One region of the Streptomyces sp. NPDC028289 genome, then DNA from elsewhere that is predicted to be linked to it. Evidence: riboswitches for the same ligand, from Rfam matches in the RefSeq annotation. Region 1 holds a riboswitch; each other region holds the start of a gene.
What was found. A riboswitch is a leader RNA that binds a small molecule or an ion and turns the genes downstream of it on or off. The one in region 1 is predicted to bind cyclic di-AMP.
Positions count from the first base shown of each region.

Region 2: it holds a riboswitch for cyclic di-AMP, as region 1 does, so the genes downstream of both, ACZ4UV_RS24805 (M23 family metallopeptidase) here and ACZ4UV_RS15030 (transglycosylase SLT domain-containing protein) in region 1, are expected to answer to the same signal.
Region 3: it holds a riboswitch for cyclic di-AMP, as region 1 does, so the genes downstream of both, ACZ4UV_RS30445 (C40 family peptidase) here and ACZ4UV_RS15030 (transglycosylase SLT domain-containing protein) in region 1, are expected to answer to the same signal.
Region 4: it holds a riboswitch for cyclic di-AMP, as region 1 does, so the genes downstream of both, ACZ4UV_RS16155 (C40 family peptidase) here and ACZ4UV_RS15030 (transglycosylase SLT domain-containing protein) in region 1, are expected to answer to the same signal.

Region 1 covers NZ_JBVHTI010000003.1:204,486-211,702, reverse strand. The annotation lists gene ACZ4UV_RS15050 (ABC transporter ATP-binding protein) at 1-256, opposite strand, end outside; gene ACZ4UV_RS15045 (LolA family protein) at 316-1,578, opposite strand; gene ACZ4UV_RS15040 (CHRD domain-containing protein) at 1,872-2,810, opposite strand; gene ACZ4UV_RS15035 (polyprenyl synthetase family protein) at 2,970-3,980, opposite strand; cyclic di-AMP (ydaO/yuaA leader) riboswitch at 5,269-5,467, shown strand; gene ACZ4UV_RS15030 (transglycosylase SLT domain-containing protein) at 5,471-5,956, shown strand; gene ACZ4UV_RS15025 (HAD family hydrolase) at 5,970-6,776, opposite strand; gene ACZ4UV_RS15020 (FAD-dependent oxidoreductase) at 7,062-7,217, opposite strand, start outside.
Region 2 covers NZ_JBVHTI010000005.1:18,400-25,616, forward strand. The annotation lists gene lhgO (L-2-hydroxyglutarate oxidase) at 1-52, shown strand, start outside; gene trmB (tRNA (guanosine(46)-N7)-methyltransferase TrmB) at 94-990, shown strand; gene ACZ4UV_RS24795 (PrsW family intramembrane metalloprotease) at 1,001-2,344, shown strand; gene ACZ4UV_RS24800 (aldo/keto reductase) at 2,640-3,602, opposite strand; gene ACZ4UV_RS24805 (M23 family metallopeptidase) at 3,777-4,811, opposite strand; cyclic di-AMP (ydaO/yuaA leader) riboswitch at 4,821-4,979, opposite strand; tRNA gene ACZ4UV_RS24810 (tRNA-Met) at 5,305-5,378, opposite strand; gene ACZ4UV_RS24815 (dihydrofolate reductase family protein) at 5,517-6,647, opposite strand; gene ACZ4UV_RS24820 (MarR family winged helix-turn-helix transcriptional regulator) at 6,787-7,217, shown strand, end outside.
Region 3 covers NZ_JBVHTI010000006.1:271,174-278,390, forward strand. The annotation lists gene ACZ4UV_RS30440 (NAD-dependent epimerase/dehydratase family protein) at 1-107, shown strand, start outside; gene ACZ4UV_RS30445 (C40 family peptidase) at 135-2,438, opposite strand; cyclic di-AMP (ydaO/yuaA leader) riboswitch at 2,449-2,624, opposite strand; gene ACZ4UV_RS30450 (DUF1996 domain-containing protein) at 3,030-5,000, shown strand; gene ACZ4UV_RS30455 (lipase family protein) at 5,251-6,567, shown strand; gene ACZ4UV_RS30460 (flavodoxin family protein) at 6,663-7,121, shown strand.
Region 4 covers NZ_JBVHTI010000003.1:434,318-441,534, forward strand. The annotation lists gene ACZ4UV_RS16130 (ATP-binding protein) at 1-21, shown strand, start outside; gene ACZ4UV_RS16135 (LuxR C-terminal-related transcriptional regulator) at 18-731, shown strand; gene ACZ4UV_RS16140 (C40 family peptidase) at 799-1,857, opposite strand; gene ACZ4UV_RS16145 (hypothetical protein) at 2,370-2,723, shown strand; gene ACZ4UV_RS16150 (tellurite resistance/C4-dicarboxylate transporter family protein) at 2,736-3,704, opposite strand; gene ACZ4UV_RS16155 (C40 family peptidase) at 3,931-5,079, opposite strand; cyclic di-AMP (ydaO/yuaA leader) riboswitch at 5,087-5,261, opposite strand; gene pcrA (DNA helicase PcrA) at 5,574-7,217, shown strand, end outside.

The sequences.
Region 1 (7,217 bases):
TGGTGGTGGTCTTGCCGGAGCCGTTCGGGCCGAGGAAGCCGAAGACGCTGCCCGCGGGAACGGTCAGGTCGAGACCGTCCACGGCGAGCTGTCCGCCGCGGTAGCGCTTGGTGAGGCCACGGGTGTCGATGACACCCGCGGCCACCGGCGCGTCGTCCCCCGGGGCGTCCGGGCCCCCGGGGCGCCGGGACTCCCCGGGGCTCGGGGATTCCCCGGGGTCCTCCGGCTCCCGCTCCGTGACGGACGGTCGGTCCATCGGCTCCCTCGATTCGTCGTGCGGCAGAGGGTACTCACCGAAGCCGCGCTGCCCCTCTGCTACCCCGCGTCGGCCGCCTTCACCAGCGCAGCCTTGTCCACGGCGCCGACGTACACCTTCCCGTCGTCCGTGATCAGGGCGTTGATCAGCCGGGTGGAGAAGACGGTGCCCTTGCCGAACTTGCCGGAGACGGGGTCGCCGAGCGAGCCGAGGAAGCCGCTCAGGTCGCCGCTGCCGGAAGCGGAGCCGGTGGGCACGCCTCCCTTGCTGCCGGTGTCGAGGACGGCTATGGAGTTCCAGCCCTTGCCGAGGACGTCGAAGCCGGACTTGTCGAGGTCCTTGGCGGAACCGTGGCCGGGCGCCTCGGAGGCCTTGCCGCCCTGGTCCGTCCCGGTGCCCTCATCGGCCCCGCCCGCCTTGCCGGCCTTGTCGCCCTCGGTGACCTTGGCGCCCTTGGGCGGGGTGAAGTCGAAGGTGGAGACGGCCGGCTTCGCGAAGCTGATCTGGGTGTAGCCGGCATCGACGACGGCAGCTCCGCCGCTCGACGGGGTGAGTGTGAACTTCAGCGGCGTACCGGTCTTGGCGTCCACCGCGATGCTGATCGCGCCGACCGTCGTGCCGGACTGCTTGGGCTTGACGACGAGCCGGTAGGCGTCCCGGCCGGCCACCTGGGCGGTGCCGTCGACCGTCACCGACGTGGTGTCGTCGACCGACTTGAGGACCTCGTCGGCGAAGTCCTTGGGGGTGGCCGGGGTTTCGTGCTGCTCGGCCTTGCCGGAGTCGGCGGCGGTGGAGTGGTAGACCTCGTTCGACTTGCTGTCGTAGCCCCACACGTCGGTGCCGTTGTGGATGAGGCTGTACTCGGCGCCGCTCTCCAGTACCGACACCTTCTGCTTCTCGGGGCCGTCGGCGGCCACCCGCAGGGTGTGCGTGCCGGAGGCCAGCTCGGTGAGCTTGCTGGTCGGGTCGGCGGACGAGCCGTCGCCGCCGCCCTGGGCCGCCCCGGACATCAGGCTGCTCTCCAGACCGCCGAGGTCGGGCAGGCCGAGGTCGGTGCTGATCTTCACGGTGCCGGACAACTGCTGCACGTCCGACTTGGCGATCTTGTCGATGAGCTCCTGCGCGGTGATCTTCGGCAGGTCGGGGTCGCCGGAGTCGGCGAGTGCCGGGACCAGGCCGATGGTGGCTGCGGCCACGCCCACCACCGCGACGGGGACGACGTATCGTGCGGCCTTGCGCCGTCGCTCGGCGCGCATCTCGTCGCGCAGCTCGCCGTCGGCCTGCGTGGCCCCCGTGCTGTCGTCGGATTCGTACGGTGCCATGTGTGCCTTACCTCCGTCGTCGGCGGCGGCCGTCCTCGCACGTGTCCCACCCTGAGCCGCCATTCTCACCCGAATCGGTGAGTGGTGGTGATTTCCGTGGTTTCCATCTCACCAAATCGGGGGCGGACAAGCGTCAGACCACGGAGCCAACTCCGCGTACACCTGCGGTATGACACAAGGGCGGAGGCGCCTCCCCCGACCCGTAGGGGTCGTGCCGCGAAGACGCCTCCTGTCACGTGCCGGGCCTGCTCCTGCCACGTGCCGTGTCAGCTCAGTTCACGTGCCGTGTCGGCTCAGTGCTGCACGAACACGTAGTCCGCCCGGTAGGGGACGCCGACGACGGCACCCGGGGTGCAGGAGCCGGCCGGAGCGACGCCGCCGACGGTGTTGAGGCGCAGGATCTCGCCGGTGCGGGCGAGCAGCCCGTGCTTCTTGCCGGACCGGGTGGTCTTGAGGTCCAGTTCGGGGATGTTGCCGGTGCCGTTCGCCGTCTTGGTCAGGACGGCTCCGGTGACCGCGGTGCCGTCGGGTGCGGCCCACTGCGGGGTACCGGAGTTCGGTGCGACGAAGGAGTGGCGGATGCCGCCGCCGAGCTTGGCGCTGACGTCGCGCTGGGCGAAGGCGTAGCCGCCGCCGTCGGCGGGCTTGCACTCGTAGATCTGCTTGCCGGTGACGACGGAGGCCTGGAAGCCGCCCTTGAGGTCGGAGACCGTGGTGACGGCGTGCAGCTGGCCGCGGAGTGCTCCACCGGGGAACTCGGCGGTGTGCAGGTTGGCGTAGAAGGCTCCGGGGTCGGTGGTGAGCTGCGCGAGCAGGGCCTTGTCGGTGACCTTGACGCTGCCCGCGACACTGTGGCCCCTGGCCTTCTTCAGCAGCTTCCCGAAGTCGATTTTGACGCCGCCGTTGGTTCCCTTGGCGCCCTGGTGGATGTGCAGGTCGGTGGGCCTGCCGGTGCCGCGCCAGGTCACGGCGACGGTCACCTTGTCCCCCTTGACCTGGATGAACTCCAGCGCGGCACCGTCCTTGTCCCCGACGGCGGGCCCACCGGCGACGGGCACCTCGTTGGCACCGCGCAGGCTGGCGGCGAGGACGACGGAGGTGGTGGAGCTGTGGCTGGTGTGGCTGTGGCCGGTGGCGGCGGACGCCGGGACGGCGGCACAGCCGAGAGCGGTGACGGTGACGGTGATGGCAGCGGCGACGAGGCTCTTGCGGCGCGTTGCTTCGATGACCATGATTCCGTTTTCTCCCCCTGTGTCAGCCGACGCCCCCTGCGTCGGCTTCTGCGGAGAAGTACGGAACACGTCCCGGATTGGACTCAGTCCAAGAATGTGACCTGAGTCACACGGAGGCTGCTTTCCGGGAGCCCGGAGCCCGCAACGCCGGCCGGAGGGCTAGCCGGCTCGGTGCACCACCGCGTCGCACAGCTCCACCAGTGCCACCTTCGGGTCGCATTCCGGCAGCGGACCCAGCGCGGCCCGCGCCTCCTCCGCGTACCGAACCGCGTCCCGGCGGGCCTGCTCCAGCGCCGGGTGCGCCCGCAGCGCCGCCAGGGCCTCCGCGTGCCGCGCGTCGTCCGTGAGGTCGGAGTCCAGCAGCTCGCACAGGGCGATGTCCTCGGCCAGCCCCAGTCGGGCCGCCCGCTCCCGCAGCCGCAGCACCGGAAGCGTGGGCACGCCTTCGCGGAGGTCCGTCCCCGGGGTCTTCCCCGACTCGTGGGAGTCGGAGGCGATGTCCAGCACGTCGTCGGCGAGCTGGAAGGCGACGCCGAGCCGCTCACCGTACTGGGTGAGAACGTCGACGACCGTCTCGTCGGCGCCGGACAGCATCGCGCCGAAGCGGCAGGAGACCGCGACCAGCGAGCCGGTCTTGCCGCTGAGCACGTCGAGGTAGTGCTCGACCGGGTCCCGGCCGTCCGACGGGCCTGCCGTCTCCAGGATCTGACCGGTCACCAGGCGCTCGAACGCGAGGGCCTGGACCCGGACCGCCTCGGGACCGAGGTCGGCGAGGATCTGGGAGGCGCGGGCGAAGAGGAAGTCTCCGGTGAGGACGGCCAGCGAATTGCCCCAGCGGGTGTTGGCGCTGTCGACACCGCGGCGCACGGCGGCCTCGTCCATGACGTCGTCGTGGTACAGCGTGGCCAGGTGGGTGAGCTCGACGACGACGGCCGACGGCACGACACCGGGGGCGTACGGGTCGCCGAACTGCGCGGCGAGCATCACCAGCAGCGGGCGGAACCGCTTCCCCCCGGCCCGCACGAGGTGCTGCGCGGCCTCCGTGATGAACGGGACCTCGCTCTTGGTGGCGTCTAGCAAGCCTTCCTCGACAGCCGTCAATCCGGCCTGGACATCGGCTTCCAGAGCCTGGTCCCGCACGCTCAGCCCGAACGGCCCGACGACGGTCACGAGGGGTCTCCTGTCTGCTGGTGTCTACTGGCGATTACACGGTTTGTCGATAGGTCGCTGCCATCACTCAAGTCAGCGTATCCGGTCAGGTTTCGATCACCGATAGCGCCCACGGTTACACCCCGGGCGCTATCGGATCACGACCGTTATGTTTTTGATCAGCCGATACGACCTGACATCCACTGACTTAACAGGAAGTGCGGGCAGTTGTCCCGAACCGAGGCCCAGGCCGTGTCCCGCACCGGGCTCCGCGCCGGGTCCGGATCCGGCGAGGCGCCCGAGGGCCCGTCCGGCGGCGAACCCTCCGGATGACCGCCGCCCGGAAACCACCACACCTCCCCGGCCGACGTCACCTGCCCGGGCGTACCCCTTCCACCGCCCACCCATGCCCGCAGGGGCACACCATGCACGGACGGCAACACCTCGCCCCCGTCCACGCTCGTCTGCTCTCCTCCACGAGACCTCGCACGTCGAGCTCCGCGTTCCGTTGACCCACGTCCTCTCGATCCGCATCTCCTTGACCGTCATTTCCTCGGCCGGCAGAACGGCATCCCTGCGCGCGTGTGGCGCCCGCACCTCACCCCGTCGGCTCACGGAGCGTCGACACGTTCGAGCCTCGCCCGGGGCCGCCGCCATGACAACGACGCACACCACAGGGGAGGTTCCGCCCTCGCGTTGGACACGCGCACCGGGGATTACCGGTTCCGCGCCTCCCCTGTCTCAACGTGACGAGAATCACGCGCGCACGCAACGACGCTCGATGCCGGGCCCCGTCAACCATCCGCCTCGACCTCCCCGTTGGGCATGCCCGACGACACGCGCGCACAGCCGAGGCTTCCGAAGTTGACGGAGGGGTCGACGGAGAACATGCCGGAAATATACCTAATCCGACACTTCTGGACTATTCGCCGAAAATGCTCACATCGGGGCCGTCGGAAGCGCCCCCGCAGGGGGCATTCCACGGGAATGCAAGTGGTGAAGTTTTCTGTTGAACCATGAAAAAGGCGGATTCCGTGAATCCATCATGTCCGCTTTGCCGTTATTGCGAATTCGTGAAGTAGGTCACGCGGGCCCGAATGCCGCAAGGCTTGTACGGCCTGCGGGGCGCCCCTTCCTTTCCTTTTCCCGTGGGCCAGTTGAGGGTTGGCGGCAGCAAAGGATCAAGTGCCCCATACGGCACAGATCAAGGTCAATCAGCACGTTGTGTGAATCAGCCTCTTGTTTCGGACATGTGCTCTCGCATACGTTCCGGCTCGCCGGGCGGACGCCGAATCCTGCCGCCGCCCGTAGTGACCCATCGACGAGTTCATTCGCACGGCAGGAGCGGGAGACCCAGGTAAGTCGCCGGACCGGACGGCCGACGTCAGAGAACAGACGTCGTTCCGGAACGGCTAGGGGTGAAGCCTCATCGCCTTCGGGCGATGTGGCCGGGCACTCCCCGAGCCCGAACCCGACAGCTCACCTCGCAGGCGACGGAGAGGAACTTCGCCATGCCTGCTGCCGTTCAGCACCGCCGTCCCCGCCGTAACCGCATCGTCCGCACGCTCGCCGTCGTCGGAACCGGCGCCGCCGTCCTCGCCCTCCCGCTCATCGGGGCCACGACCGCGTCCGCCGCCGGCTCCACCACGACGGCCTCGACGACCCTCGCCGGGTACCCGAACAACCTCGACGGCTGGATCCGCGAGTCGCTCGCGATCATGGCGGAGAAGCACATCCCGGGCACCTACAACGGCATATACCGCAACCTGATGCGGGAGTCCTCCGGCAACCCGCGGGCCATCAACCTCTGGGACTCCAACGCGGCCAAGGGCATCCCGTCCAAGGGCCTGCTCCAGGTGATCGACCCGACGTTCAAGGCGTACCACGTGGACGGCACGTCGTTCGACATCTACGACCCGGTCGCGAACATCACCGCCGCCTGCAACTACGCCGCCGCGCGGTACGGCTCGATCGACAACGTCCACGGCGCGTACTGATCGACGTTCCGCGTCAGCCGAAGAGTCTTTCGAGGACGACGGCGATGCCGTCGTCCTCGTTCGACGTGGTGATCTCGTCGGCCACCGCCCTGAGTTCGGGGTGGGCGTTGGCCATCGCCACCCCGTAGGCCGCCCACTCGAACATCGGGATGTCATTGGGCATGTCGCCGAAGGCGATGGCCTGCCCGGGGCTCAGCGCCAGACGGTCGGCGGCCAGCGCGAGCCCGGTCGCCTTGGTCACCCCGCACGGCTGGAGTTCGACGGTCCCCGGCCCCGACATCGTGACCGTCGCCAGCGACCCGACCACCGAGCGGGCGGTCGTCGCCAGTTCGTCGTCGGTCAGGGTGTGGTGGCGCAACAGCACCTTGCTGATGGGCGCGCACCACAGGTCGTCGCGCCGGGCGACGCGCAGCGCGGGCAGCGTGGGATGGGGCATCAGATAGCCCGGCTCGATGAGCGTGAGCCCGTCCACGCCGTCCTGGTCGACCGCCGCGTACACCTGGCCGACCTCGGCCTCGATCTTGCCGAGTGCGGTCTCCGCCAGCTCCCGGTCCAGGGTGACCGACCACAGCAGCCGGTTCGCGCCGGCGTCGTACACCTGCGCGCCCTGGCCGCAGACCGCGAGTCCCGTGCAGCCGAGGTCGTCGAGGAGCGGGCGCACTCTCGGGGCCGGGCGACCGGTCACCACGAGGTGCTGAGCTCCGGCCCGGCCGGCCCGCCCGAGCGCGGCGAGCGACCGTTCCGAGAGGGTGTCGTCGCCGCGCAGCAGCGTGCCGTCCAGGTCGGTGGCGATCAGTGAGTACGGGGAGGGTGCGACCATGATCAGAGAATACGGACAGCACGGCCCGGGGACTCACCGTGCGTTTCGGCCTCAAGTGGCGCCCGCCGTCTCCGTGATGGGGCCGCTGTCAGTAGCGGGCGTGATGTTTTCCGAGATGCCCGGCAACTGCCCCGGGGCCCGGCCGGCGGTGCGCTGTACGTCGAAGAGGTCCCATGGCTCGGACTCTGGTTCGACGGAGACGGCGATGCCGTGCAACTGGACAGCGTGCAGGGGCTGTTGGGGCTGTACCTCGCGGGCGCCGGGTGACGGTTCGGCCCCGGGGTGTCAGACGTGGGCCGCAGCCAGGTGCCTGGCCAGGCGCGGAGAGGCGAACTCCGTACCGCACACGAACCGCATCACAGGACCGTACGACGCGGCCGCCGGGAGGCCCGTGAAGTACAGGCCGGGTACGGAGGAGACGTATCCGGCGCCGAGTCTCGG
Region 2 (7,217 bases), on a different contig from region 1:
GATCGGGCGGGAGGTGGCCCGCAGGGCGCTGGAGACGCTGGGCTCGGTGTGACCCCGTCGGCCGCCTGGCGGGGGCCGTAAAATCGACGCACTGTGTCTGACTCCCGCAATGCCCCCGAAGCCCCCCGGCCCGCCGAGACCGGCCCCGCCGAGCACGTCCCCGGTGCGCACCCCGACCACGCCCCGGGGATGTCCGTCCGGCACACCCGGGCCAAGGGGGAGCCGCGGTTCCCGGACGGGCCCAAGGCCGATCCGGCCGGGTCGCACTTCGAGCGGCGGATCCGCAGCTTCCAGCCGCGCCGCAGCCGGGTCACCGCCGGGCAGGCCGACGCGCTGCAGCGGCTCTGGCCCAAGTGGGGCCTGGACATCGACGGGCAGCGGGTCATCGACCTCGGCGAGCTGTTCGGCAACGACGCCCCGGTGGTGCTGGAGATCGGGTTCGGGATGGGCGAGGCGACCGCGCAGATGGCCGCCGAGGAGCCCGGCGTCAACATCCTCGCCGTCGACGTGCACACACCTGGCCAGGGGAACCTGCTCAACCTCGCCGACCAGAACGGGCTGTCCAACGTCCGCGTCGGGAACGGCGACGCGATCATCCTGCTCCGGGAGATGCTGACGCCGGACTCGCTGGACGGGCTGCGTGTGTACTTCCCGGACCCGTGGCCGAAGAAGCGGCACCACAAGCGGCGGCTGATCCAGCCGGAGTTCCTGGATCTCGCCGCGACCCGGCTGCGGCCCGGGGCGATCGTGCACTGCGCGACCGACTGGGAGCCGTACGCCGAGCAGATGCTCGAAGTGCTCGACGCCCACCCGGAGTTCGAGAACACGCAGGACGACGGCGGTTTCGCGCCACGTCCGGCGCACCGGCCGCTGACCCGTTTCGAGGGTCAGGGACTGGACAAGGGACATGTGGTGAACGATCTGCTCTTCCGTCGCGTACAGCACCGGGTGCCGCAGAGCGAGCAGCACCGTCAGGAGTCACCTCGTTAGGGTCGATGCCGTGGCCACCTCTCCGCCGCCGTACTCGCCGTACCCGCAGTACCCGTCACAGCCACCGCAGCCGTCGTATCCGCCGGACGCCGTCGGCGGCGGCCTGCGGCATCCCCGCTGGTGGCAGCGGCGCTGGGTGCGGTACGGGGCGCTGGGCACGCTGCTCGCCCTCTCCGGCCTGGTGATCCTCGCGCTGGTGCGGGAGCAGACGGGGACGGAGGGGTTCCTGGTGGGTCTGGGGCTCGCCGTGCTGCCCGTACCGCTGCTCGTGGGCGCGTTCCGGTGGCTGGACCGGGTGCAGCCCGGCCCCTGGCGGAACGTGCTGTTCGCCTTCGCCTGGGGCGCCTGCGCGGCCGCGCTGATAGCCATCGTCGCCAACAGTTTCGCGACGAGATGGATCGCGACGGCGACCGCGGACCCGAGCGGCGCGGACACGCTCGGGGCGACCGTGATAGCGCCGGTCGTCGAGGAGTCGGCGAAGGCGGCGGCCGTGCTCCTCGTGTTCCTCTTCCGCCGACGGGACTTCACCGGGATCGTCGACGGGGTGGTGATAGCCGGGGTCACCGCCACCGGGTTCGCGTTCACCGAGAACATCCTCTACCTCGGTACGGCCTTCGGGACCGACCAGCTGACCGGGGACAGCGGGATCGCCTCCGTCACCGCCGCGACGTTCTTCGTGCGCGTCGTGCTGTCCCCGTTCGCGCATCCGCTCTTCACCGTCCTCACCGGCATCGGCTTCGGCATCGCCGCGCTCTCCGGGGAGCGGCAGCGGGCGCGGCGCGTGCTGGTGCCGGTGGCCGGGCTGCTGCTCGCGATGACCATGCACGCGTTCTGGAACGGGTCCTCGACGTTCGGGCAGTACGGGTTCTTCGCCGTGTACGGCATGTTCATGGTGCCGGCGTTCGGGCTGCTGACCTGGCTGGCCGTCTGGACGCGGCAGCGTGAGCTGCGAACGGTACGGGAGGAGCTGCCGGCGTACGTCTACGCGGGGTGGCTGGGGGCGGCGGAGCCGTTCGTGCTCGGGTCGATGCGGGCGCGGCAGATGGCCCGGGAGTACGCCGCGTACCACTTCGGGAAGGCGGCGGGGCGGGCGGTCACCGAGTACGAGGGGTACGCGACGGCGCTGGCGCTGCTGCGGCGCCGGGGGCAGCGGGGTCGGGCCGGGGCCGACTTCATGGCGCGGGAGCGGGAGCTCCTCACGGAGCTGTGGAGCCGACGGGAGCTGGTGCGGCCGGCCCTGGAGTACGCGGCGCGGACGGCCGCGCCGGGCGCATGGCCGGGGTACACCGGTTACGTGCCGTCGGCCTACGGGGCGGCGATGCCGTATCCCGCCTACAACCCGTACCGGAGTTAGCGCTTCGGGGTCGCGGCCGGCTCGGCACCGCCGGGATGCGCCGTGCCGGCTGAGCGCCGTTGCGGCGGACACGCATACGAACCGGACTGCAACCCCCTGGGGGGCGCTGGGGGTACCCCCGGCCGAAGGCTGGGGGGAGGAACTGCGCGACCGGCCCACGACGGCGCTGTGCTCCGCGACGGGCCGGCGTTCCGACGGCGGGTACCGGCCTGCCCGGCCCCGCCGACTTCGACCGTCGTGGCCGAGCACCGTTGCGGCGGAAGGGTGGACCGGAGGAGCCGGGGGCAGGCGGCCGTCAGGCGGAAGCCGTTGTCAGCTTCGTCAGTTCCTCGTCCGTCAGGTTCAGGTCCGCCACGGCCAGCAGGGGCGGGAGTTGCTCCAGTGTGCGGGCCGAGGCGATCGGGGCCGTGATGGTGGGCTGGGCAGCCAGCCAGGCCAGGGCGACCGTGGGGATCGGGGCCTCGTGGGCCGCTGCGATCTCGTCCAGGGCCGCCAGGACCTTCTGGCCGCGCTCCGACTCGGCGTACTGGGCGGCTCGGCCGGCTCGCGCGCTGTCGACCGTCGTACCGGGGCGGTACTTGCCGGTGAGGAAGCCGGCGGCCAGCGAGAAGTAGGGGACGGCCGCGAGGCCGGTGCGGGAGGCCAGGTCCTGGAGGGGGCCCTCGTAGGTGTCGCGGGAGACCAGGTTGTAGTGGGGCTGGAGGGCGACGTACCGGGCGAGGCCCTCGCGGTCGGAGAAGTCCAGGGACTCCTGGAGCCGCTCCGGCGTGATGTTGGACGCGGCGATGTGCCGGACCTTGCCCGCCCGCACCAGCTCGTCCAGCGCGCCGATGATCTCCTCGACCGGGATCTCGGGCTTGTCGAAGTGCGTGTAGTACAGATCGATGTGGTCGGTGCCGAGACGGCGCAGGGACGCGTCGGCGGCGGCCTTGATGTTGGCGGCGGACAGGCCCGGGTACTCGGGGTGCTGGCTGACCTTCGTCGCGATGACGACGTCGTCGCGGTTGCCGCGCGCCTTGACCCACTTGCCGATGATCGTCTCGGACTCGCCGCCCTTGTTGCCCTCGATCCACGCCGTGTACGAGTCGGCGGTGTCGACGAAGTTGCCGCCCGCGGCGGCGTACGCGTCGAGGACGGCGAAGGAGGTGGCCTCGTCGGCGGTCCAGCCGAAGACGTTGCCGCCGAGGGCGAGCGGGAAGACCTCCAGGTCGGAGGCGCCGAGCTTGCGGAGGGAGGGGGAAGCGGAAGAAGCACTCATGCCTGACTTCAACACGCGTCGCCGGGCACCCCATGCCGACGCAACACGAAGTTCTTGTAAAGGCGACCGCCTCCGCGAGGCGTGGCGGGCAGCCCGGCGGCCCTGACGCCGGGGGTTGTCGTCAGGGCCGCCGGGGGCCGGTCGGTGAGGTCCGGGTTCTGGCCGGAGCCAGGTTCAGGGGTTGAGGCCCTTGCCCCGCAGCCAGGTCATCGGGTCGATGGCGGTGGCCTGGCCGTTCGGGTGGACCTCCAGGTGGAGGTGCGGGCCGGTGACGTTTCCGGTGGCGCCCACGCGGCCGATGACGTCGCCGGTGGCGACCTTCTGGCCGACCTTGACGCCGATCGAGGACTGGTGGCAGAACCACAGCTCGGTGCCGTCGTCGAGGGTGATGATCGTCCGGTAGCCGTAGGAGCCGGCCCAGCCCGCCTCGGTGACCGTGCCGCTGTGCACGGCCTTGATCAGCGTGCCGGTGGGCGCGGCGAAGTCGAGGCCGGTGTGGTAGCCGGAGGACCACATGGAGCCGGCCTGGCCGAAGGTGCCGGTGATCGTGTACGAGACGACGGGCAGCGTGTACTGCTTGGCCAGCGCGGCGAGGCGGGCCTGCTCGGCCTTCTCCTTCGCGGAGGCCTCGGCCTTCTCCTTGGCGTCGGCGGCCTTGGCGGCGGCCGCCTTCTCCGCCTTGGCCTCGGCTGCGGCGACCGCCTGGTCGGCGGCGGCGACGGCCTTGGCGCTGGCCTTGGTGTCGAGCTGGTTCTGCTGCTGCGCGGCCTGGGCGATGATCCGGCTGCGCAGCGCCTCACCGGCGTCGGACGAGGAGGAGTCCGCGTCGGTGGCGGTCGTCGTGACGCTGCTGAGCGCGGTCCGGGTGGCCTGGTGGCCGCCGTCCTCGCCGAGCAGCGAGCTGACGGAGGACGGGAGGTCGGGCAGCGAGATGGAGACCGGCGGCTTGCCGGTGTTGGCGCTGGCCATGCCGCCCGCGCCGACGGCGGCTATGACGCCGACGCCGAGAACCGTGGAGCTGCGGGCGAGCCCGCCGCCCTTCTGCTTGGCGACCCGGTGCCGGCCGCGTACCGCGGAGAGGGACTCCTCGGTGGGGTTCCACTCCTCGAAGGGGCCCTCGTCGATGCGGTAGCCGCCGTAGCCGAAGGTGTCGGGCTGACGCTGGCTGGGCACGAACGGGGCTGTCGGAGCAGGCGGGTTGGACGCCACGCGGGCGCACTCCTTTCCTTCCGCCGCCTACCGGGTTAGCTGACGGGTTCGGAGCGGGAAGGTCTCCTACGCGCGTATACCGGCCGTTTCGTACCCGGCGGTAGCCGTGCGATTCACCCCAAGGTGGTGGTTCCCCGGTTCCCTTGCGGGATTCGGCGCGTGCGCACGGAGCCGTCTCGGGTGACGGCTGGGACGACCGCGCTGCGTTATCGAACGTTAATAGACCCGGCTATCAGATTCCAAGCTGTTCGCCTTGATCATTAAGCTTTCAAAGCTTGGACTTACCTGCCACGACCGGTCAAAAACGGTCGAGTCGACGGTGCGCGCCGCTCAGCTCAGGAGTCACACAGGTTTTGATGGTGACTCAGTTGTTATGCACAGGGCGGTCGTCCGGACACCGAACGTGACCGCGCCCCGCTCAGGGCCGTCTCAGGATCTGGATACGACTCAGGGCCGGAATCCTTGAATCTCGGATTCCGGCCCTGGGTTTCAGTAGCGGGGACAGGATTTGAACCTGCGACCTCTGGGTTATGAGCCCAGCGAGCTACCGAGCTGCTCCACCCCGCGTCGGTGACACCAGCATACGCCATCCGAAGAGGGGAAGTCACACGGGTTAAGTCTCACGAGGCCGACGGGGCTGCGGGGAGGTCCCTGACCGCGGGCAACCCCCACGCACCCGCACCCGCAAACCGCGCCCCAACCCGCTCAGCCGAGCAGATGCGCGTTGGGCGCCTTCGCCTCCCCCTCGTACTCCCCGAGCACCAGCACCTCCACCCCCGCCTCCCGCAGCGCCCCCGTCCCGTCGGCCGCCGCCACGAACGTGTCCGGTTCGCGCCACGCCGTCACCACCCGTCGTACCCCGGCCCGGAGGATCAGCTCGGCGCAGGGGTGCGGGCGGGAGGCGCGGTGGGTGCAGGGTTCGAGGCTGGTGTAGACCGTGGCCGCGGCCAGCCGGGGGTCGTCCGCGGGGATCTTCGCCAGGGCCGCCTCCTCCGCGTGGACCACGGGGTCGCCGGCCTCCCGGGAGTGGCCGCGGGCCAGCTCCGTGCCGTCGGCCGCGACGACGACCGCGCCCACACTGAACGCGGTCCGGGAGGGCGGGCACTCGGCCGCCAGTTCGCAGGCGAGCCGCAGCCAGTGCCGGTCCGCGGCGGACACCGACCCGCCCGTGCCGGGGGCCGTGGGCTCGTAGCGCATGAGGACGACGTCCTCGATCCGGCGGGTCTCCAGGAGCCGCAGCCGCCCGGCCTGGTACCCGCCGGGACCGAACAACCGCGGCGCCTTCGGGTCGCCGACGAAGAGGGGGGCCAGGACCAGCTGGAGCTCGTCGGCCAGGCCCTGCTGGAGGAGCTGGGTGTGGACGGTGCCGCCGCCTTCGACCATCAGGCGCCGTACGCCCCGTACGTCGTGCAGGTGCTCCAGGAGCAGCCGCCAGTCGAGGTCGGCGCCGAGGGAGACGACGTCGGCGGCGATCCCGAGGGCACGGGCCCGCCGTACCCCCTCGTCCGTCGTGTAGACGATCTTCTCGCCGCCGGTGTGCCAGAACTTCGCGTCCGGGTCGAGGTCGCCGGTCGCCGTGACCGTGACCTTGAGGGGGTACTCGGGCCGGCCGGCGGCGGTCCGGGCCGCGCGCCGCTCCGGGGAGTTGACCAGAAGCCGCGGGTTGTCCGCGCGGATGGTGCCGGCGCCGATCAGGATGGCGTCGACGGAGGCCCGTACCTCGTCGACGCGGTCGAAGTCGGCGGGGGAGGAGAGCAGGAGCCGGTCGGGGCCGGTGTCGTCGAGGAAGCCGTCGAGGGAGACGGCGGCGGACAGCAGGACGTAGGGGTACGGCATCGGACGCGCTCACTCTCGGCGGGCGGGCTGGCTGACTGGCTGCCTGACCGGTCGGGCGGCGAACCGGCTGACCGGGATCGGACCGACCGCTCTGACACGGACGCTTGGTTAAAGTTTGAAACAAACCTACACTGGTCGCATGACGACTCGCTGGCTCACTCCGAAGGAGCAGCGCGCCTGGCGCGCCTACATGGCGGCGACGCACCTCCTGGAGGACGCGATCGACCGGCAGCTCCAGCAGGACGCCGGCATGCCGCACCTGTACTACGGCATCCTGGCCAACCTCTCCGAGGCGCCGGAGCGCAAGCTGCGCATGACCGATCTCGCCGAGAAGTCGAAGATCACGCGGAGCCGGCTGACGTACGCCGTGACCCGGCTGGAGAAGGACGGGCTGATCCGCCGCGAGGACTGCCAGTGGGACAAGCGGAGCAGCTTCGCCATCCTGACGGACGAGGGCATGGCGGTGCTGGAGCGCACGGCGCCGGGCCACGTGGAGACGGTACGGGCGGCGGTCTTCGACCACCTCTCCGCCGAGCAGGTGGAGCAGCTGGAGGAGATCAGCTCCGTGAT
Region 3 (7,217 bases), on a different contig from region 1:
TCGACAACGGCCGCAGCGTCCACGAACTGGGTCTTGCCTACCGGCCCGTCGAGGAGACCCTCCTGGACCACCACGAGAGCTGGCGCACGCGGCGGCGGAGGGTCTGAGCCCGACGGCCGGGGGGCACAGGGGGGTCAGGCCGGGCGGATCACGCGGTGGATCGCCGACTCCCCGGCGTTGTAGATCGACTCCTCGCGGATGAGCGCCCCGGGGCTCGGCGCGTGCACCATCGTGCCGCCGCCCGCGTAGATCCCGACGTGACTGTCGTCGTCGAAGAAGAAGACCAGGTCACCGGGTTCGACGGCGGCCAGCGTGATCGGCGTGCCGGCCAGCGTCTGCTCCTGCGCGGTACGCGGCAGCGTGACACCGGCGGCGCGCCAGGCGGCCTGGGTCAGGCTGGAGGCGTCGTACGCCCCCGGCCCGGTGGCTCCCCAGACACACGGCCGGCCGATCTGCTCCCGGGCGAACGCCAGCGCCTTCATGGCCTTGCCCGGCTCGGCCCCGACGCCCGGCTGGACGAAGGCACCGGGTTCGGCGTAGGCGCCGGGCGCGGCTGCGGTGGGCGCCGGGGCGGGGACCTGCGGGGGTGCGGTCGGCAGGGGCGTGGTGGGGAGCGGGGCGGTGAAGACCGGGGCCGGGGCGGCGGCGGTCATCGCCATGGCCGGCGCGGGCGCCGCCATCGCCTCGGGCGCCGCGGTCATGGCCATCGGCGCCGCGGCCATCGCCGGGGCCGGGGGTGCCGCCATCGGCGCTGCCATGGGGGCAGCCATCGGTGCCGCCGCGGGTGCTGCCATGGGGGCCGCCATCGGTGCCCCCGCCGGCGCGGGCATCGGCGCGGGCATCGGCGTGGGCATCGCGGCGGCGGGCGCTGCCATCGCCGTGGGCATGGCCATGGTGGCCGCGTAGGCGTAGGCACCGTCGGCGGGCTGCATGCCTGCCGCGTAGGCGTAGGCGTAGGCATCGTCGGCGGGCTGCAGGCCAGCCGCGTAGGCGCCGGACATGTCGGCGGCGGGGGCCGCGGCGAAGGGAGCGGCCGGTGGCATGGCGGCCATGGGCGCCGCGGGGGCCGCCGTGGTGTACGCGCCGATGCCGTAGGCGGTGTCGGCCGTGACCGGCGGTACGTCCGGGTAGGCGGCGGCCGCGTTCGGCGACATGACCCGGAAGCCGCCGGGGTCCATCGGGCCGGGGGCCGGGGCGGGAGCGGCCGCGGGAACGGCGGGCGCCGCCGTCGGGAAGGCGCCGCTGTTCGTGGGGGCGGTGGTCGGGAACGCGCCCGTGTCCGTGGGAGCCGCCGTCGGGAAGAAGCTCGTGCTCGCCATGGGGTCCACGGTCGGCAGGACGCTCGTGCTCGCCATGGGGTCGGCAGTCGGGAAGGCGCCCGCGTCGGCCGGGGTCGGCATCGGGAACGAACCCGTGGCACCCGGCGTCATGATGCGGAAGGAGCCGGTGTCCCCCGGGGACGGTGCCGGGGCCTGGGCGGCGCCCGCGTCCATGGCGGGCGCGCTCTGGTAGGTTCCGCCGCCCGAGCCGCCCGGGGTCATGACGCGGAAGCCGCCCGAGTCCGCCGAGGCCCGGGTCGGGGCGCTGTCGGCACCCCCCGGGGTCATGATGCGGAAGGTCCCGGTGTCCGACGGGGACACGATCGGGATGCCGCCCGTCTCGGTCACCGCCGGGAGCGCGCGGGTGGCGGCGGGGGAGTCGGTCCGGAAGGAGCCGCTGCCGGAGCGCTGGTTCGGTATGCCGGCGGCGGGAGCCTGCCACGGCTGCGCCGGGGCCTGGCGCTCGGGCGTCGGCCAGGGGCTGGGCGCCGGTGGAGCGGCCTGGGCGGCGGGGGCCGGGGCCGCGTCGAGGGCGGCGATCGCGCGCTGCCCGGTGCGCTGGGACAGCACCTCGCGCGCCTTGGCGAGCTTGAGCTGGTTCTTGGTCTTCGAGGTACCCGGCGTGGGCCGCTGCGGCCCGGCGGCGGGCAGCGCCCGCGGCGCACCCGAAGACCCCGCGGGCAGCGCCGCGGCGGGCCCCGCCGTCAGCTCCAGCTTCGGGCGCGCCGGCAGTTCACGGACGACCTCGATCTCGCTCTGCGCGGACGGTCCCGCGGTCAGCTCCAGCCGGGCCGGGCCGGAGTCCTCCAGCTGGCCGAGCAGGTCGGCGGCCATGGCGCTGACGGGCCGGCGCGGGCCGGGGCGGGCGGGCTGCCGGTCGGTGGGCAGCGCGGCCGGAACGCTCGGCCCCAGCTTCGAACGTGCTCCCTCGAACCACTCACGGGCGATGTTGTCCAGGCCCGGGTCGTCGCGCCGGGGCCGCTTGAACAGCGGGACACCGCGTGAGCGCGAGCCCCCGCTCAACGCACGCGTGGCGTTGTAGTTCCCGGTGGCGTTCTCGGCCTGGTCGTAGAGGCTGTCGATCCGCTGTCGAACCTCGTCACGGCTCTCGGGCGCCATTGAGGGGTCGTGCTCCTTCCGTACTCCGCCTACCGGGTTAGCTGTCGGGTTCGGGCGGTGGAATCCGGAAGGCATGCCCTACGGCCCTTGTCCTCGCGGACGGCGGCCGATTCACCCCAGTGGTTCGGTTGGGTCCCCGGCTCCGGATCCGCCCCTGAGGGGCACCGGACTCGGCGGAGGCCGCGCGGCCCGACGGGATTCGCCGGGGGGAGCCGAGCGGCTTGCCCGTCAACTTAGCCAACTTGTGTCACTCGTGTGAAGGTTGAAGTGGCTAATGTCCGATACGTATTTGTGATGTTCGTCGTAGCGTTCGGAACTCGACCGTACGGAACGGCATTTCGCGCGCATCCATTGCATTCGCAGGGTCACCGGGGCGTTGCCGTCGGTCGCGTTCCTCCTGTTCCGGGACACCCGCTTCCTGTGAGGTCACCGTGAATTCGCGGGTCTGTTGAACGCGGTGGTGCCGTGAGCCGTATAGGGCGGGGGATTTCCATGCCCGGCCGCCCACGACACAGGGGAACGACCTTGAGACGCAACAGGCGCAGACGCCCGACCGGCGCACAGCGCGCGACCTTCGCAGCGGTCGCCCTGATGCTCGGCGGCGCAGGACTGGTGGCGGTGAACGTCTATGCCTCGGCCACCGAGGGCGGCGGGGACCAGCAGGGGCAGGTCGCCACCGGCCAGGTGCTGTCCGCGCCCACGGTCTACTGCCCCGACGTCGGCAGCCGGCTGACCTCGGTACCGGACGGGGCCCGGGCCGACGTCGACGGTGAACTCGCCCGGATGGACCAGCAGATCGCCGTCGCCTACCAGCAACTCACCGAGCACGCCGCCGAGATCGAGCAGAACCCGGCCTTCGCCGACCAGGCGATCATCGGCCCGCTGAAGGAGCAGCGGTCCGCGTCGCTCCAGCGCATCGCCGAAGCCATCGGCCGCGAGGGCGACCGTCCGCAGGGCCTGGACGACCTCGCCGCCTGCACCCTGCGCTCGTCGAACCAGGGTGACGGGCAGTCAGCGGCACCGCAGGGCGGTGCCACGCCGAGCCAGAGCGGCCAGGGCAGCGCCGCACCGAGCCAGGGCACCGGCGCCGGCGGCCAGGGCGGCAACGGCCCGGTCGCCGCCGACTACGCGGACATCACCTCCGTCCAGCCCGACGTCACCACCCCGGCCGAGCGGCCCGGCGGCTCCAGCGGCACCTTCAGCTCCAGCTGCGGCGTCAACGCGAACGGACTGTTCAACTCGGACAACGTGATCGTCGCGCCCGGGGTCTCCAACGGCGCCCACCACTTCCACGACTACATCGGCAACCAGTCCAACAACGCCTTCGCCAGCGACCAGGACCTCGCGAACGCCGACACCAGCTGCGCGGACCAGGGTGACAAGTCCACGTACTACTGGCCCGTGCTGCGGCTGCAGAACGGCAAGCAGGAGCGGGACGCCGACAAGCCGGGCGGCGGCACCGAGGGCAACGCCGGGCAGATCGTCACGGCGAAGGAGGTCACGCTGACCTTCGAGGGCAACCCGACCTCCAAGGTCACCGAGATGCCGCGGCTGCTGCGCATCATCACCGGTGACGCCAAGGCGTTTGTCAACGGCCCGGCCAACGCCAACGCCTCCTGGAGCTGCACCGGTTACGAGAACCGGCAGCTCAAGGACAAGTACCCGCTCTGCCCCTCGGGCAGCGACGTCGTGCGCACGTTCAGGTTCCAGAGCTGCTGGGACGGCCGGAACATCGACAGCGCCAACCACCGCACCCACGTGGCGTTCGAGGCCCCCGACGGCAGCTGCCCGGCCGGATTCCAGGCCATCCCGCAGCTGGTGCAGCGCATCGTCTACGCCGTGGACGCGCCGAGCCTCCAGGACGGCGGCCGTACGGTCCCGCTGTTCGCGGTCGACTCGTTCCCCGAGCAGCTGCACAAGCCGGTCACCGACCACGGCGACTTCATCAACGTCTTCGACGAGGGCCTGATGCGGAAGATGGTCGACTGCATCAACTCCGGCCGGACCTGCGGGGCCGGGGCCGACGAGCAGCCGCCGTCGCAGAGCGCGGCGCCATCCGAGCCGTCCGAGCCGAGCGGGACCGCGAGCCCGGTCACGCCGCCGGCCGAGTCGCAGAGCGCCGAGCCGTCCGAGCCGGCGACCGAGCAGCCGTCGTCCGAGCCACCGGTCGGCACCCCGGCCACGCAGACCGCCACCGCCACCGCCACCGCTCCGGGCTCCGGCGGCACCGGGCTGCCGAGGGTCTACGCGACCGCGTCGCCGAAGAGGACGTCGACCACCAAGTCGTCGGGCGGCGGTGTGATCAGCGAGCCGACGCAGCGGCCCGACACCGAGGCACCGACCGCCGGTGACTCCGCCGCGCCGACCGGCACCGCGGTCGCCGCCCCGGCCGGCCAGGAGACCCCGGCCACCGGTTCCGGGACGGAGCCCCAGACCGAACCCCAGGCCGTCCAGGGCGGTCTCGCCGAGACCGGCGCCCACCTGTGGCCCGCCGTCTTCGGCGGCCTGCTGCTGGCCGGCGGGGCCGCGTTGCTCTGGCGCACCAGGCGGAACTCGGTCTGACCCCTCTCACCTACCGGTCAGCGTGTCCTGGGCGGGCTCGAACGTGGGGAGCATCTCGTCGTGCTCCGCGCTGCCGAGCCCGCCCAGCGCTTTTTGTTGACCTACCGTCATATTACTGAACCGTAACCTACCGACTGCTACCGCCGGTAATGCACGGCTCGTTACCGTCGGGTAAACCGCACCCGCCCCGTCGGCCGCTCCGGGGACGTCCGTTGCACCTCCCACGTCCAGCACGTCCAGGAGGTTCCCCATGCCTGTCCGTGTCCGTCTGGTGGCCACCGCCGTCGCCGCTGCCGCCTGCCTCTGTCTCCAGACCCTGCAGGCCACGGCCTCCCAGGCGGAGGTCTCCCGGGGCGTCACCATCCCCGCCTTCTACGACCCGCCTGCCACCCTCCCCACGGCCGACGGATCCCTCGTACGCACCGAACCCCTCCCGCTGGCCCTGAGCCTGCCGAGCCTGTCCGGCCCGCTGCCGGGCACCGCGACCCGCCTGATGTACAGGCCCACCGACTCGGCGGGCGACCCCGTCGCCGTCACCGGCGCCTACATCGAGCCCACCGCCCCCTGGCTCGGCCCCGGCGCCCGCCCGCTGGTCGCGCTGGCCCCCGGCACCATGGGACAGGGCGACCAGTGCGCCGCCTCCATGGGCCTGCAGTACCCGCTGCTCCTCAACGGCCGGACCGTGTCCGTCGGGTACGAGGACCTGTCGATCTACCGGCTGCTCGCCGAGGGCGTCGCGGTCGTCGTCACCGACTACGTAGGACTCGGCGCCACGGACCGGCTCCACACCTACGTCAACCGGCTCGACGGCGCCCACGCCGTCCTGGACGCCGTACGCGCCGCCCGGAACCTGCCCGGCGCCTCGGTCACCGCCGCCTCGCGCGTGGGCCTGTTCGGCTACAGCCAGGGCGGCGGCGCCACCGCCGCGGCCGCCGAGCTGCAGCCCGCCTACGCCCCGGACATCACCCTCTCCGGCACCTACGCCGGGGCGCCGCCCGCCGACCTCACCGCCGTCACCGCGGCCATCGACGGCAGCGACCTGGCGGGCGCCCTCGGCTGGGCGGTCAACGGCTTCGTCCAGGCCGACCCGGCGCTCGAACCGATCGTCGACGCCCATCTCGGCACGGCGGGCCGGGCCGCCCTCGCCGACCTGTCGACCATGTGCGTCGGCGACGCGCTGCTCGCCTACGGTTCCCAGCACAGCACCGCCTGGACGAACGACGGCAGCTCCATCTCCGACGTCATCGGCGAGGAACCCGCCCTCCAGGCCTTCCTGGACGAACAGCGCATCGGCCGGACCGCGCCCGCGAGCCCGGTCCGGCTGGCCACCGGCGTCAGCGACGACCTCGTCCCGCACGCGCAGGCCCGGCAGCTCGCCGTCGACTGGTGTGACAAGGGCGCGAACGTCACCTACGTGCCGGTCCTTCTGCCGGACGCGGGCCGGGCTCTGCTGAACCACCTCGAACCCCTGCTCACCGACCAGGGCGACGCCGTCGCCTGGCTCACCGCCCGCCTCTCCGGCGTACCGGCCGGCTCCAACTGCCGGAGCCTGCCGGTACAGCCCTGAACATGCGGCCTCCTACGCGCAGTCCTGCCCGTACAGCCCTGAGCGCCGCCCGCCGCCGTTTGCCGTCGGCGGGCACCGCACGGCAGGGTGCCGGTGTGCCCACCTTGCTGATCGTCCACCACACCCCCTCACCGCACTGCCAGGCCATGTTCGAGGCCGTGGTCTCCGGGGCGACCACCCCGGAGATCGAGGGCGTGCGGGTCGTGCGCCGCGCGGCGCTGTCCGCCACCGCCGCCGACGTGCTCGCGGCCGACGGATACCTTCTCGGCACCCCGGCCAACCTCGGCTACGTCTCCGGCGCCCTCAAGCACTTCTTCGACCAGGTCTACTACCCGTGCCTGGACGAGACGCGCGGCCGCCCCTTCGGCGCCTACGTCCACGGCGGCAACGACGTCACCGGAGCCCTGCGCGCCCTCGACTCCATCACCACCGGCCTCGGCTGGCGCCGGGCGGCCGAACCGGTCACGGTGACCGGAGAGCCCCGTAAGGCCGACCTCGAGGCCTGCTGGGAACTGGGCGCGACGGTCGCCGCCGGCCTCGCCGGGGACGCCTGACCCGGCTCCGCTCGCCGGTCACCCGGACGGACGAAGGTGCGGGCGCCGGAGCCAGGGCACACGATGGGAGCAGGCCCTGTCGTCGATCCGAGGGAG
Region 4 (7,217 bases), 230 kb from region 1:
AGGGCGGAGAAGACGTCATGAGCGACGCGACCGAGGCGAACGGCCCGGCGGAAGGCGCGGAGAAGGCCGGGCGTCGGGTGCGGGTGGTCCTCGTCGACGACCACCGGATGTTCCGGACGGGCGTCCAGGCCGAGATCGGCCAGACCGAGCAGACCGGCGTCGAGGTGGTCGGCGAGGCGGCCGACGTCGACCAGGCGGTCTCGGTGATCACCGCGACCCGGCCCGAGGTGGTCCTCCTGGACGTGCACCTGCCGGGCGGCGGCGGGGTCGAGGTGCTGCGCCGGTGTGCCCCGTTGATGGCGGACCCCGAGCAGCCGGTGCGTTTCCTCGCGCTGTCCGTGTCGGACGCGGCCGAGGACGTGATCGGCGTGATCCGGGGCGGCGCCCGGGGCTACGTCACCAAGACGATCACCGGCACCGACCTGGTCGACTCGATCTTCCGGGTCCAGGAGGGCGACGCCGTCTTCTCGCCGCGGCTCGCCGGGTTCGTCCTGGACGCCTTCGCCTCCACCGACGCCCCGCCGGTCGACGAGGACCTCGACCGCCTCACCCAGCGCGAGCGCGAGGTCCTGCGCCTCATCGCCCGCGGCTACGCCTACAAGGAGATCGCCAAGCAGCTGTTCATCTCCGTCAAGACGGTCGAGTCCCATGTGTCGGCGGTGCTGCGGAAGCTGCAGCTGTCGAACCGGCACGAGCTGACCCGCTGGGCGACGGCACGCCGCCTGGTCTGAGGCCCGCGCCCGCCCGGTCCGCCCGGTCTGCCGGTCCGTGGCCGCCCGGACGGCCGCGTGAGGCCGCTCAGACGACCCGCGTCGCCCCCGCGAACGGCATCTCGTCGATCGGGGCGATCCGTACCGGCGCCGACGGGTTGGGCGCGTGGATCATCTGGCCGTTGCCGATGTAGATGCCGACGTGGCTGATGCCCGAGTAGAAGAACACCAGGTCGCCCGGCTGGAGTTCGGAGCGCGAGACGCGGCGGCCGGCGTTGATCTGGGCGTAGGTGGTGCGGGGGAGGGAGACGCCGGCGGAGCGGTAGGCGGCCTGGGCGAGGCCCGAGCAGTCGAAGGCGTCGGGGCCGGTCGCGCCCCAGACGTAGGGGCTGCCGAGCTTCGAGTAGGCGTAGGCGATGGCGGCCGCGGCGCGGGAGTCGGTGGCGGCGACGCTGCCGGCGGTCAGCGGGGCGCGGGCGTCCGACGCGGAGCGTGAGGCGCGTTGGGTGCCGTCGTCCGCCGCGACCGCCGACCGCTGCTGGGGTGACAGCCGGTCCAGGAGCTGTCGCGCCTCGCCCAGTTTGCCGTTGACGGCGGCCTTCTCCCGCTTCAGCTCGGCCTGCCGGGACCGCAGCGACGTCAGCTCGACATGTGCGGCACCCTGCAACTGCTCGATCTCCCGCAGCTGTTGCCGTACCCGTGCCACCGCACCGGCCTGCCGGTCACCGGCCCGCTCGGCGAACGCCGCGTCGTCCAGGTACCGGTCGGGATCGCTGGACAGCGCCAGCTGCCAGGCCGGGTCGATGCCGCCGTCGCGGTACTGCGCGGCCGCGAAGGAACCGAGCGCGTCCCGGGCGGAGTTGAGCTTCTCCTGCGCGCGGGCGGTCTCGTCCTGCAGCGACTTCAGCCGATGCTGGGCCGTGTCGGCCCTGTCCTTCGCTCCGTCGTACTTCTGGGTGGCCTCCTCGGCCTCCTGGTACAGCTGGTCCACCTTGGCCTTCACCTGCGCCGGTGTCAGTTGCGGCTCGGCGTTTCCGGTCCCTTCGAAGGCCGTCGCGGTGGCCGCGCCCGCGAGGGCGAGGGTTACGGCCGTGCGGGCCGTGTTGCCGCCGAGCGAGCGCTGTCGGGGCTTGCGGTGCGCTGCCACCTGGACTGTCCCGTCCTTTCGTACGACCGCCGTCTCGTCCGTGGGCACGCCGGGGGGAGCGTCCGTACGGCCGCGGGGAGTGCGGATTGCGCGTCCGGCGGCGGCCCGCACAGGGGGAGCGGGCCGCCGCCGGACCTTCTCGGCGGTGGTGTCCGACTGCCGCCCCTGGCCCGGGCGGCGGTGGGGAGTCGTTCACCTGGGGGAGGACGCTAGGCCCGGGTGTGTCGGCTTGGTAACGCGATGCACGGAATTGGCGTGACTGGATCGTTACCGGACGGTATGTGAACGGGATTCCGGTCCGGAGTCGTCGGCTTCTCGGGGCGGGATGACCGAAGCGGCGGTTCCGGGGCTGATGGGGGACGCGGGGTGCTATGGGGTGCATGTATGCGGGTGCCGGGTGCCGGGTGCCGGGTGCCGGGTGCCGGGTGCCGGGTGCCGGGTGCCGGGTGCCGGGTGCCGGGGGAGGGGCCGGTGGCCGGTGCCCCCGGGGGCCCTGATTAGGCTCCGGGGCCATGGACGTACTCATCCATCTCTTCGTCGGCCTGCACATCATCGGCATCGCCGCGCTCCTCGGCGGCTTCCTCACCCAGATGAAGGCGATGGGCCAGGGCACGGCCCGGTTCGTCCCCGGGATGCTGCACGGCGCGTTCACCATGCTCGCGACCGGCGTGATCCTGGTCGGTCTCAACGAGGCCGACGACCACCACGTCAACACCATCAAGATCGGCGTGAAGCTCGCCCTGCTGATCGTGATCCTCGGGCTCGTCTACGTGAAGCGGGACGACGAGAAGGTCGAGAAGGGCGCTTTCGGCCTGGTGGGCCTGCTCACGGTGGTGAACATCTTCATCGCCGTCCTGTGGACCTGATCCCCGGCATCCTCAGCGGGTCTTCCTGAGAGCGGCACGGGCGTCCGCCGCCGCACCGGCCGCCACCGTCAGCCAGGCCGCCACCGTGACCCACACCAGCACCCGCCCCGGCCACCTCAGCCACGCGCCGCCGACGGCGGCCGCGACCGACAGCGTCGCCGTCGCCGTCATCCCCATCGGGAACACCGTCGACCAGCGGCGCATGTCGTAACGCGGGCGGGGCCACGCCACCTCCGCGGCCAGCAGGACGACGTACCAGGCCAGGTCCAGGACCAGCAGCGCCACCGTCACCACGCGCAGGACGCCCTGGTCGTCGTCGTTCCACAGGTACAGCCGCGCACTGTCGGCGGCCAGCAGCCGTGCCCCGGCCAGCGCCGAGATCGCGAGCGCGCCGCCCGCCACCCACTGGTCACCGGGCCCCTGGGCGATCTGCCGCCACTCGAACCGGGGCACGGCGAGCCCGTACATCGCCAGCCCCACCCAGAACAGGACCAGCGAGAGGTGTGCGAGCCATGCCGTGGTCACGGCCGCCGCCAGCGTCGCACCCAGCACGGCCGGCCCCTGCGTGGCCACACAGGCCAGGAACACCGCGCCGGGCATCCGCGGCTTCCAGTGCCGCACGACGAGGACCAGCAACGGCAGCCACAGCGCCACCGACAGCGCCAGCAGGGCCTCGGCCAGGGTCTGCCACCCGAGCGCCGAGAACCGCGTCCCCAGCACCGTCGTCGCCGCCACGGCGGTGAGCGCGCCAGGCGTCCGCGCCTCCCGCGCCCACCGCAGGCGGTCGCGCGCCAGCCGTACGACGAAGTCCGCCGCCAGCGCCGCCCACATCACGCAGGTCAGTACCAGCGCCACCCGGGACACGGTCTCGGCGCCCGCCAGGTGCAACCCCACCGACATGATGCCGGTGGCCATCACGGCGGCCCCGGCCGCCGGCGGACGCTGCGCCCACCAGCCGCGGAGGGGTGAAATGCCGGACATGCCCCTGATGCTAGGGAGTGCCGCCCGCTGGACGAGCGGGGCACGCGCGCGTGCGGCCCGAAACGGCGCCGACCGCGCGAGCCGTACGGTCGCGGCGGACGGGAGCGCGGGGGGATGTGGGGGAGCGGCTGCGGGTGCGTGGCGGGCGGCGGGCGCCGCTGTGCGTGCGGGGCCGGCGAAGAGAAGCGGGAGGCGGCGCCCCCGGGGTGGTGGGCGCCCCGTCGGGTCAGGCCGGGCGCACCACGCTGTGGATGATCGACTCGCCGCCGTAGTAGATCGACTCCTCCCGGACGTAGGCGCCGGGCTTCGGGGCGTGGATCATCATGCCGTTGCCGATGTAGATGCCGACGTGGCTGACGTCGTCGTAGAAGAAGACCAGGTCGCCGGGCTGGGCGTCGGCGAGGGGGACGGTGGTGCCGGCGTTCACCTGGTCGTAGGTGGTGCGCGGCAGGGAGACGCCCGCGGCCTTCCAGGCGGCCTGGGAGAGCCCGGAGCAGTCGTAGGAGCCGGGGCCGGTGGCGCCCCAGACGTAGGGCTTGCCGATCTGCGCGCGGGCGAAGGCGATCGCCTTGGCGGCCTTCGTGGCGTAGGCGGAGGACGAGCTGCTCGACGTGCCGGAAGAGGAGCTGCCCGACGCGGTGGACGACGACGTCGCCCGGTCGGCCGCCGCGGCCTGCTGCTTCGCCAGCTCCGCCGCCTTGCGGTCCGCCGCTTCCTGCTGCCGCTTCTCGATCGCCGCCAGCCGGGCCTTCTCCGCGGCCGTCAGCTGGGACAGCAGCTCCCGCGCGGAGGCCAGCTTCGTCTGCACCGTGGTCTTCGCGGTCCTGAGGTCGTCCTGCGTCTCGGTGAGCGACTCGAGGCTCCGGGTGGCCTCCTGCCGCTTCTTCATGGTCGCGGACTGCTGGGTGACGTAGTCGTCGACCGCGCCCTTCTGGCGCGCGGTCAGGCGGCTCATCAGCTGGTCCTGGTCGAAGTAGCCCTGGGGGCTGTCCGCGAGCAGGAAGGTCGCCGTGTCGGGAACGCTCGCCCCGGTCCGGTACTGGGCCGCGGCGAACGAACCCAGTTCCTCACGCGCCTTGTTGAGCCGGTCGGTGCGTCTGGCGACGTCGTCGAGCAGGGTGTCGACCTGCTTGCGCTGACTGCCGGTCCGCTCCTTGGCGGCGTTGTACTTCTCGGTCGCCGACTCCGCCTGCCGGTAGAGGGCGTCGACCTTCTTCTCGACCTCCTCCAGGCTCGGCTTGCCGTCCGAGGAGGGCGCGGCCTCGGCCGTCTGGGAGAACAGGGCCATGGAGGTGAGGGCGGCGGTGGCCAGTGCGGGGGTGCGTATGCCTGCCGCGCGTGTTCCTGACGGCCGGGACTTGCGGTGCGACGCCAACGGGGGCGACTCCTTCCAGCGGTCCGCCTACCGAGTTAGCTGTCGGGTTCGGGCGGGTGGTTCGGAAGGGTTGCCCTACGGTCCGTTCCCCGGAGGGGAGTCGGGACCGATTCACCCCGGGATCGGTGTGGGTCCCCGGCTCCGGATGCGCGGTGGCGCCCCGGACTCGGCGGAGGCCGTGCGGCCCGGCGACGTTCGCCGGTGGGGGTCGTACGGCCTGCCCGGCACGCTAGCCAACTCGTGTGGTCTCTGTGAAGTTTGATGTGCGATATGCCCGATACATTTTCGTGACCTTGGCGTCGGGATTTGTTCAGGCGGGGTGATCCGGGACGTTATGGGTAACTTGCCATGGATTGTTGAGAGGTTCGTGGTGGGCCTTCGCGGCCGTGTGACGCGCGTCGACCTGCTGTGACCGAACGGATCTGTTCGGTCACCGGGGCGAGTTTTCGGGGCGGCGGCCGGTTGTCGGTGGGGCGCCCTAGACTCGGAGAGCGATGAGCAGCCTCTTTGACGACAGCTTCCTGGCGAGCCTCCAGGCCCCCCGCGGCCATGACGAGGAACCCCCGCCGCCGCCCGAGGACGAGCACGCTCCGGAGTCGATTCCGGACGATCTGTTCGGCGGGAAGTTCGACGTGCCCCCGGACCGGGACGCCTACTACCGCGACGGCGCCGCCCGCCCGGCCCTGGACCCGGCCGCACTCCTGGAGGGGCTGAACGACAACCAGCGGGCCGCCGTCGTGCACGCCGGCTCCCCGCTGCTCATCGTGGCCGGCGCCGGTTCCGGCAAGACGCGCGTGCTCACCCACCGCATCGCCCACCTGCTCGGCGCGCGCAATGTGCACCCGGGCCAGATCCTCGCGATCACCTTCACCAACAAGGCCGCGGGCGAGATGAAGGAGCGGGTCGAGCACCTCGTCGGCCCGCGCGCGAACGCGATGTGGGTGATGACCTTCCACAGCGCCTGCGTGCGGATCCTCCGGAGGGAGAGCAAGAAGCTCGGCTTCACCTCCTCCTTCTCGATCTACGACGCGGCCGACTCCAAGCGCCTGATGGCCCTGGTCTGCCGAGACCTGGACCTCGACCCCAAGAGGTTCCCGCCGAAGTCGTTCAGCGCCCAGGTCAGCAACCTGAAGAACGAGCTGGTCGACGAGGAGGACTTCGCCGCCCGGGCGAGCGACGGCTTCGAGAAGACCCTCGCCCAGGCCTACGCCCTCTACCAGTCGCGGCTGCGCGAGGCGAACGCCCTCGACTTCGACGACCTGATCATGACGACGGTCAACCTGCTGCGCGCCTTCCCGGACGTCGCCGAGCACTACCGCCGCCGCTTCCGGCACGTCCTGGTGGACGAGTACCAGGACACCAACCACGCCCAGTACGCGCTCGTGCGCGAGCTGGTCGGCACCGGCGCGCACGACGAGAGCACCCCGCCCGCCGAGCACGACCTGCCTCCCGCCGAGCTCTGCGTCGTCGGTGACGCCGACCAGTCGATCTACGCCTTCCGGGGCGCCACGATCCGCAACATCCTGCAGTTCGAGGAGGACTACCCGAACGCGACGACGATCCTCCTGGAGCAGAACTACCGCTCCACCCAGACGATCCTCTCCGCCGCCAACGCGGTCATCGAGCGCAACGAGTCCCGCCGCCCGAAGAACCTGTGGACCAACGCGGGCGCGGGCGCGCAGATCACCGGCTACGTCGCCGACACCGAGCACGACGAGGCGCAGTTCGTCGCCGAGGAGATAGACCGTCTGACGGACGCGGGCGAGGCGAAGGCGGGCGATGTCGCCGTCTTCTACCGCACCAACGCGCAGTCCCGTGTCTTCGAGGAGATCTTCATCCGCGTCGGCCTGCCCTACAAGGTCGTCGGCGGCGTCCGCTTCTACGAGCGCAAGGAGGTCCGGGACGTCCTGGCGTACCTGCGGGTGCTGGCCAACCCGGAGGACTCGGTCCCGCTCCGGCGCATCCTCAACGTCCCCAAGCGCGGTATCGGGGACCGCGCGGAGGCGATGATCGACGCCCTCGCCCAGCGCGAGAAGATCAGCTTCCCGCAGGCGCTCAGGCGCGTCGACGAGGCGTACGGCATGGCCGCGCGGTCGACGAACGCGGTCAAGCGGTTCAACACGCTGATGGAGGACCTC